Linked DNA regions of Prochlorococcus marinus subsp. pastoris str. CCMP1986. The protein of the gene in region 1 binds, or shares a complex with, the protein of each later gene. Links are inferred from orthologs where the notes say so. Each region holds a gene or a part of one and is shown in the gene's direction. Other genes may lie near its edges.

Region 1 (4,635 bases):
CCAGAATTCTCAGAATCAACAATATCAGACATTTAAAAGATCTTTATTTAATAATAATCCCTGATTGTCAGAATGAATAAAAAAAAGCTAATAATTAATTTTCAAATACTCACATTTATACACAAATAATAAAAAAACTCTTTTGTTTTTCAATAATTATTGGCTTATTACCCCTTTAGTTGTTAACTTAATCAGAATAAATAAAAAAATTGTGAATATTGAAATTGGTTTAAACAAAAAAGTTAGAAGAGCTTATGGTATTGATGAAATAGCGTTAGTTCCTGGGACTCGAACTCTAGATTATGATTTAACTAATCCTTCTTGGTCAATTGGGAATGTTAAAAGAGAAATTCCAATTATTGCGAGTGCAATGGATAGTGTGGTTGATGTAGATACAGCTGTAGAGCTTTCAGAGTTAGGAGCTCTTGGTGTTCTTAATATGGAGGGTATTCAAACTAGATATGAAAATCCAAAAGAAATATTAAGTCAAATCTCATCTGTTGGGAAAAGTGAATTCGTTCCTCTTATGCAAAAAATATATAGTGAACCTATAAAAGAAGATCTAATAATTAAAAGAATTAATGAAATTAAAGAAAAAGGAGGGATAGCCGCTTTAAGTGGTACTCCTCAAGCTGCTATTAAATTTAAAGAAATACTTGTCAAATCAAAAATAGATTTATTTTTTCTACAGGGAACAGTAGTTTCAACCGAGCATTTAGGTATGGAAGGAAAAGAGACGTTAAATATTAAAAGTCTATGTAAATCTTTAAAAATTCCCGTTGTTGCTGGAAACTGTGTAACTTATGAAGTTGCAGATCTACTTATGAAAGCAGGTGTAGCAGGCCTTATGGTGGGAATTGGTCCTGGAGCTGCATGTACTTCCAGAGGGGTTTTAGGCATCGGAATCCCTCAGGCAACAGCAATATCTGACTGCAGTTCAGCAAGAGATGATTATTTTGAAGAAACTGGACGTTATGTCCCCATAATTGCTGATGGAGGAATTATTACTGGTGGAGATATTTGTAAATGTCTTGCTTGTGGCGCTGATGCTGTAATGATTGGTTCCCCTATAGCCAAATCATCAAGTGCCCCAGGTAATGGATTTCATTGGGGAATGGCTACACCTAGTCCAATTTTACCAAGAGGTACAAGAATTGAGGTAGGCTCTACAGGTTCTTTAGAAAGAATCATAAAAGGACCGGCATTACTTGATGACGGGACACATAATTTAATTGGAGCTATACGGACATCCATGAGTACTCTTGGAGCTAAAAATATTAAAGAAATGCAAAAAGTAGAAATTGTTATTGCACCATCTCTCTTGACAGAGGGTAAGGTTTATCAAAAAGCCCAACGACTTGGAATGGGTAAATAACATAAAATCTAATCTCTTCATATGGAAAAAATTTCTATTTAGGAGTTATCATTAATACATGGGGGAAACCCCATACTCCTCACACACCAAATCGCCCGATTTATCGGGCTTTTTTAAGTCTGTTTTGTTACTTATATGTTTTTATCTGTAATGAAATCATCACTTAAAAGAATAGCTTGCTAAATTTTCTTAAAGGAATATCTAAATTATGTCATCAGCCCCCGCCGTAACTGATTCTTCATTCGACAAAGAAGTTTTGCAAAGTAATCTGCCAGTTTTAGTTGATTTTTGGGCTCCATGGTGCGGACCTTGCAGGATGGTCGCACCAGTAGTAGAGGAGATTTCGAAAGACTTTGAAGGTAAAATCAAAGTATTTAAATTAAATACAGATGAGAATCCAAATGTTGCAAGTCAATATGGAATCAGAAGTATCCCGACTTTAATGATCTTCAAAGGTGGTCAAAAAGTTGATACTGTTGTTGGAGCAGTACCAAAAGCGACTCTTTCAAGTACCTTATCAAAACACTTATAAAATAAGGTTTTGGCTAAAATAGGACTCATAGATTATGGGATGGGTAACATACATTCCGTAACAAAAGCCTTAGAAAGCCTTGAAGAAGAAATAATTTTAATAAAAAATAATCATCAAATAAAAGACTGTAAAGCATTAATACTTCCAGGAGTTGGTTCATTTGATCCTGCTATTAATAATCTCAGTAAAACAGAGTTAATAATTGATATTAAAAATTGGATTAAAAGTGGTAAATCATTTTTAGGGATTTGTCTTGGATTGCAATTACTTTTTGAATCAAGTGATGAAGGTACAATTAATGGACTTGGAATAGTAAAGGGCCAAATAAAAAAAATCCCTCAATTGTCTGATCAAAGAATCCCTCATGTTGGTTGGTGTGAACTTCTTCCTACAAGAAAAAATAGCTTATTAAAAGTGGATGAATTAAATAATTGGGTATATTTTGTTCATTCTTATCATGCGGTACCATCGAATAATAATTTAATAACTGCAAATGTTAGTTATGGTTCTGAAAAATTAACAGCAATGATAGAACGAGATAATTTAATGGCTTGCCAGTTTCATCCTGAAAAATCAGGGAAAACTGGTGAAAAACTTTTACGTCGATGGATTAAGAGTATTCAATAATTTGATTTGTGATATATGAAAACAAATTTGAGGTTAATTGGAGGACGAAGGCTTGAAAGCTCGAGAAATATTGATACTAGGCCAACAACCTTAATGGTTAGGGAAGCAATTTTTAATATTTTGAAAAATACTGTAGAAAATTCTAATTGGTTAGATTTATTTAGCGGAACAGGTGCTGTGTCCTGTGAAGCCTATAATCATGGAGCAAAAAAAATAGTTGCAATTGAAAAAAATAAAAACAATTCAAAAATATGTTTAAAAAATCTTCACTCATTGCAAAATATAGATAATCGAAAAAATGATATTGAAGTTATTTGCAAAGATGTATTAATTTGGACTAAGCCAAATACTGAGAGGAATATCTTCTCTTCAAATGATTTTAATAAAATAAAATTTGACTTTATCTTTTTAGATCCCCCATATAGAGCTAATTACCATGAATTAGTATTAAATCAAATATTTAATTGTAATTTTATAAAGAAAGGTACTATTGTTATCTGCGAACATTCATTAGATATGGATATTAAGACGAATATTCTCTGGAATATTTATGATGTTAGGACTTATGGTCAATCAAAATTGACTTTTTTAATCCATATCTAACATTCCTGATCCTCTCCTATATTGATTCCACGCGCTAACAAATAATCCTAGAAGGGTTATTGGAACTAATCCTAAAACTATTCCACATAAAAGAGGTTCAATCATTTGCTGGCATTTTTTTCATTTCTCATTCACAATTGTGACACAGAGACATTTTTTTGTGACAACATCTTCATCATCTGCAGCAGAAAAAACTTTGAAAACAAAAATCTGGAAACGGGTTTTTATTGTTTGTATGATTTTATTAATTAGTGGCTCTTTCTTTTATTTTAATCATGAAGAAAATAATACATATATTCTTAAAACTCTTGAACTCAACGGTTCTGTTAAAGAAGGAGATACTCTCTTTAAAATGAATTGTGTTGGATGCCATGGTATTACTGCTAGAGGATTAGTTGGACCAGATTTACAATCAATAACCATGCGTTTAAATGATGCAGAAATCATAAAACAAGTTATTGAGGGAGTTACCCCTCCTATGCCAAGTTTTGAAATTGATCCTCAAAACATGTCTAATTTATTAACGTATTTACATAGCTTGTAATAAATTTGAAGAAAAAAAGACTTAACTTGAACGTTGTATTGGTCGAACCAAATGGACCTTTAAATGTTGGAAGTATCGCAAGATTATGTTCTAATTTTGATGTTAATGAATTAAGGATTGTTTCTCCAAAATGTGATATTTTTTCCTTAGAAGCAAAAAAAATGGCTCTTAAAGGATATAGATATATTGATAATTGTAAAATTTTTAATAGCATTGAGCAAGCAATTTTTGATTGTGATTTGGTCATTGCCACGTTTGGAAGGATTGATTTAAGTAATGATATTGAATGTGAATCTCCTGAGGACATATCAAAATGGATTTCATCTTTTGTTGAGATTAATAATTTAGGTATTTTATTTGGAAGAGAGGATAGAGGATTAAGTAATAATGAATTACTTTTTGCACATAAGATTCTTAATATTAAAACTTCTCAAAACTATCCTTCTTTAAACCTCTCTCATGCAGTTTCAATAATCTTGTATGAATTAAATAAATCTTCAAAAAATAATGATAAGAAAGATTTACAAGTTTTAGACCTTGCGTCATCAAAACAAATTTATGAATCTTTTAAAGAAATAGAAGAAATGCTTATTAAAACTGGATATCTTTTGGAACATACAGCTAATTCAAAAATCAGTAAATTTAAAAAATTTTTATTAAAAGCGAAGACATCAAGTCATGATATTAATGTCTTGAGAGGAATCGTTCACCAAATTAACTGGTTTTTAAATAATTCAAAAGGCAAGTAAATTTATAAAGTTAAGTAAAAATTGATGAAAAGTTGATATTTTTTGTTAAACCTTTCTTTAAGATTGTAGTTTTAAACATATTCTAAACGTCAGATTTTAGGGTAAAAAATAAACTCTAAAAAATTAAATTAGATTAAGAAATAAATTTGTATATAAATAAGCTCAAATATAGTCAAAACGTTCAATTTAATTTGGATATTTACTA
Region 2 (3,845 bases), 590 kb from region 1 along the record:
CTAGTAAAACTAAAATTACTGATGCTAAATGTTGTCCAATAACAATTAATACGATAACCATTGCTAATTGAAAAATATCAATGAGACCAGCACTTATTCTACTAGCATTTTTAATTCCAAATATTACAGGTAACGAATTTAATCCTAGTTTTGAATCCCCTTCAACACTTTTGAAATCATTTATAACTGCTATTCCTAGTCCAGAAAGACTATAAGCAAGAGTTAGTAATGCTGTAACAATAGTTAATTTCCCAAATAAGGCTTGTCCCGCCCACCATGGGAGAGCTATATATGAAGCTCCTAAAGCATAATTTCCTAGCCATCCATTTTGCTTCAATTTTAAAGGAGGAGCAGAATAGATATAACTTACTAAAGACCCACCTAAAGCCAGAAGAAAGACAGAGGGGAAACTATGTTTTGCATATAAATCTAATAAAAAAGAGACTACTAAACCAGCAATAAGTAATACCCAAATTTGTATTTTTACTTCCTTAATCGAAATCTTTCCAGAAGGTATTGGTCTATTAGGTTCATTAATAGCGTCAATTTCTCTATCAAAAAAATCATTAATAGTTTGGGTATAACCTGCTAAAAGTGGTCCGCTCATGAGCATGCATGCTAGTGAGGCTAAAACATTACTTATTGTCCACTGAAAATTCCCGCTTGCTGCAGCTCCACAGATTACCCCCCATATCAAGGGGATCCATGTGATTGGCTTCATTAATTGTATACGTAGTTTCCAAATACTCGAAGTCTCTGAAGCCCCTTTAATTCCTAATAATTGTTTTGGATCATTCACTTTTAATATTTAACCTTTCTCAATTTCTTCAGGGAAAAACCAATTTTCCTCTCCATTTTGTAATTTAACAGTAATACCAATACTTCTACCATCGGTCATTTTATATCCAGTTGTTACAACTCTTGGGTTTGATGATATTTGATCAATTAGCTTTGCAGGTAATCTATCTTTAACTTTGTTAATGTTAATGTTAATTTTAACTTTACTACCAATTTTGGGTAATAATTTTGTTTCAGCCATAAAAGGTAAAATGGAAGCTATTATTCAAGATTAACAGCCTTTGGACAATTTTTATTAAAATGGTAGCTCTTCGTTTAATTCCTTGTTTAGATGTAGCTAATGGAAGGGTAGTTAAAGGTGTTAATTTTGTAAACCTTAGAGACTCTGGTGACCCTGTCGAATTAGCTTGTAAATACTCAGAAGCAGGAGCGGATGAATTAGTATTTTTAGATATAAGAGCTAGTGTGGAAAATAGAAAAACATTAGTTGATCTGGTCTCTAGAACAGCGAAATCAGTTAAAATTCCATTTACTGTTGGTGGTGGCATAAATTCGATCAACTCAATTAATGATCTTTTAAGAGCAGGAGCAGATAAAGTAAGTTTAAATTCTTCTGCAGTAAAAAATCCAGACATCATTTCCAAAAGCTCTACGAATTTTGGAACACAATGTATAGTTATTGCTATTGATGCAAGAAAAAAAATTACTAAATATAATGAATGGGAAGTTTATGTTAAGGGTGGACGAGAGAATACTGGTTTAGATGTAATAAGTTGGGCAAAAAAAGTTGAGGAATTAGGTGCTGGAGAAATTTTATTAACTTCAATGGATGGTGATGGGACACAAAATGGATACGACTTATTATTGACTCAAACAGTTGCAAATGCAGTTAATATTCCTGTGATTGCTTCTGGGGGTGCAGGCTCAGTAGAAGATATTTATGATGTTTTTACCAAAGGTAAAGCCTCTGCAGCACTTTTAGCATCTTTACTTCATGATAAAAAACTTACTATAGATGAAATAAAATCTTTTCTTATTGAAAAGAAACTACCAATAAGACCTAATTAAAAAAAATAATTTATCATTAATTAAAAATATTTAAATATGCGATATAAAAAAACTAATGAGGTTAAAAGTATTTTTAATAATATTTCTTGTAGTTATGACTTTTTAAATAGTTTGCTTAGTCTGGGATTACACAAATATTGGAAAAAGACATTAGTTGATTTATTAAAACCAATTAATGGGGAAAATTGGGCTGATTTATGTTGTGGAACTGGGGATCTATCATTTTTAATTTTTAAAAAAGTTAGGCCCAATGGAAGTGTTACTGGAATAGATAGTGCAAAAGAAATTTTAAATATTGCAAAGGAAAAGTCGAAATTGATTGAAAATAAATTTATCTCTTGGGAGATGCAAGATATCTTAGAAATAGATGAAGATTTAAAAAATTATGATGGAATTTGTATGTCTTATGGTTTAAGAAATTTAGTCAATGTAGAGGAAGGACTAAAAAAAGTCTTTAATCTTTTAAGTGATACGGGTAGAGCTGGGTTTCTTGACTTTAATCATTCTAAATTTAATTCTATAGCTGATTTGTTTCAAAAAATATATTTAAGATTTGTTGTGGTCCCAATTTCAAAAATTTTTAGATTAAGTAAAGAATATTCTTATATTGAAAAAAGTATAAAAAATTTTCCAAAGGGAAACGAACTTATGCTAATTGCAAAAGGAGTAGGGTTTAAGAAAGTTGAATATAGGACTATTTTTTTCAATCAAATGGGAATATTAATATTAGAAAAATAAAATTCATCTTAATTATTTTTTCTCCAACAAAAAGTACATTTCCCCCATCTTGATATCTCACCTTCTGGTGCAGGACTATTGCATATTTTGCAAATAACCATATTATTATTCTTTATTCTGCTCGGATGATTTTCCCAGACTGTTTTTGCATTGATCTCTTTTTTATCTAAGCTTTTGACTTCATAATTTTGAATTATCTTTATTTCATTTAAATTTATTCCAAATCCGCTAATACTCTCCTTTAATCTATGTTTGTTATAAATTAGTGCCTGCCTCCATTGTGGATTATTTACAGCAATAATAAGAGTCTTGTGTTCAATTTTTAAGGGCTTACATGCTTTAGATAATTCCAGACCAGTTAACTTTTCCCAATTCTCATTTAGTTTGGATAGTTTATCTAAGTCTTTCCATGATTTTTTGAAATTATCAATACAATTTCGCATTGATGATGGATATCTTTTATTCAATATTGGTAAATATCTTTTATTCAATTGATATAATTAGAGTTATAGGAGTTAAGATAATTTAATCTTGTCAAGATTGCCTGTTTTTTATATTAAGGATTTGTGAAAGTTTTAGGATCAGTAGCTAAGACCACATATTACTACAAAAAAATCCAAGGAGTTTATCCTAATTGGAAACTTCAATACAAATTAAAATGTAAAAGTACTGAATACGAACTAACAAATTGGCTCCAAGATTCTCCAATCAAAAGATATAAACCAAGAGCAATAGTAGCTAAAGAACAATTTTTAGGAACAGGTCAGAATTCAAGACGATGGATTTCTCCTAAAGGAGGAATATGGCTAAGTGCGGCTTATCCAATTTTTACCTCAAAATTTTCAAGTGAGATATTTAGTCTTTCATTCGCAATTAAGTTATGTGAAATGTTGAATAAGGAATCTATAAAAGTCGATTTAAAATGGCCAAATGATATTTTTTTTAATTCAAAAAAATTAATTGGATTTTTACCCAGAGTGATAACAAGAGGGAAAGAAATTATCTATTTAAGGATAGGTATCGGCATGAATTTTTTAAATAAAACTCCATTAGAGGGCATTGCTTTATCTGAAATACTTAATACCAAAAATATATGCGAATATTATTGGACTGCAAAAATACTTAAAACTATTCATGAGTCAGTCGAATGTAATGATAAAAAAGAATATATTATTAAAAATGCAAATAGATATCTTACAAAAAAACATTTACCTAGAGGTTATAACTCAAAAGATTGGGCA

What was found. The genes of interacting proteins can lie anywhere in the genome.
Region 2: the proteins of hisH (region 1) and hisF are in contact, whole or in part, in a crystal structure (PDB 6RU0), measured with the Thermotoga maritima proteins. The link is inferred for Prochlorococcus marinus subsp. pastoris str. CCMP1986 from one-to-one orthologs. Residues at the interface, in WP_004080484.1 of Thermotoga maritima: Asn15, Arg18, Arg22, Arg117, Leu118, Pro119, His120, Met121, Gly122, Trp123, Asn124, Asn134, Gly135, Tyr136, Tyr138, Val140, Tyr158, Glu180, Lys181, Ser182, Ser183, Lys184, Ile185; in WP_004080486.1 of Thermotoga maritima: Met1, Leu2, Ala3, Arg5, Ser40, Glu41, Asp45, Glu46, Ala70, Glu71, Ile73, Asp74, Ile75, Pro76, Phe77, Asp98, Lys99, Ser122, Gln123, Glu161, Thr195, Leu196, Asn247, Arg249, Glu251.

Annotation. Positions count from the first base shown.
Region 1 is NC_005072.1:997,596-1,002,230, reverse strand. The notes cover bases 817-3,725. They hold hisH (imidazole glycerol phosphate synthase subunit HisH), read left to right. Parts: upstream 817-1,916; coding sequence 1,917-2,534; downstream 2,535-3,725. Other genes in these bases: TX50_RS05675 (RNA methyltransferase), read left to right, coding at 3,681-3,725; TX50_RS05680 (c-type cytochrome), read left to right, coding at 3,298-3,681; petG (cytochrome b6-f complex subunit V), read right to left, coding at 3,123-3,242; rsmD (16S rRNA (guanine(966)-N(2))-methyltransferase RsmD), read left to right, coding at 2,550-3,137; trxA (thioredoxin), read left to right, coding at 1,584-1,907. Also shown: gyrA (DNA gyrase subunit A), read right to left, coding at 1-32; more of TX50_RS05705, read left to right, coding at 212-816; more of TX50_RS05675, read left to right, coding at 3,726-4,430. UniProt on the Escherichia coli protein: IGPS catalyzes the conversion of PRFAR and glutamine to IGP, AICAR and glutamate. The HisH subunit catalyzes the hydrolysis of glutamine to glutamate and ammonia as part of the synthesis of IGP and AICAR.
Region 2 is NC_005072.1:408,172-412,016, forward strand. The notes cover bases 1-2,982. They hold hisF (imidazole glycerol phosphate synthase subunit HisF), read left to right. Parts: upstream 1-1,098; coding sequence 1,099-1,866; downstream 1,867-2,982. Other genes in these bases: chlG (chlorophyll synthase ChlG), read right to left, coding at 1-799; TX50_RS02315 (cytochrome b6f subunit PetP), read right to left, coding at 809-1,039; ubiE (bifunctional demethylmenaquinone methyltransferase/2-methoxy-6-polyprenyl-1,4-benzoquinol methylase UbiE), read left to right, coding at 1,903-2,604; TX50_RS02330 (DUF721 domain-containing protein), read right to left, coding at 2,613-2,982. Also shown: more of TX50_RS02330, read right to left, coding at 2,983-3,047; TX50_RS02335 (biotin--[acetyl-CoA-carboxylase] ligase), read left to right, coding at 3,171-3,845.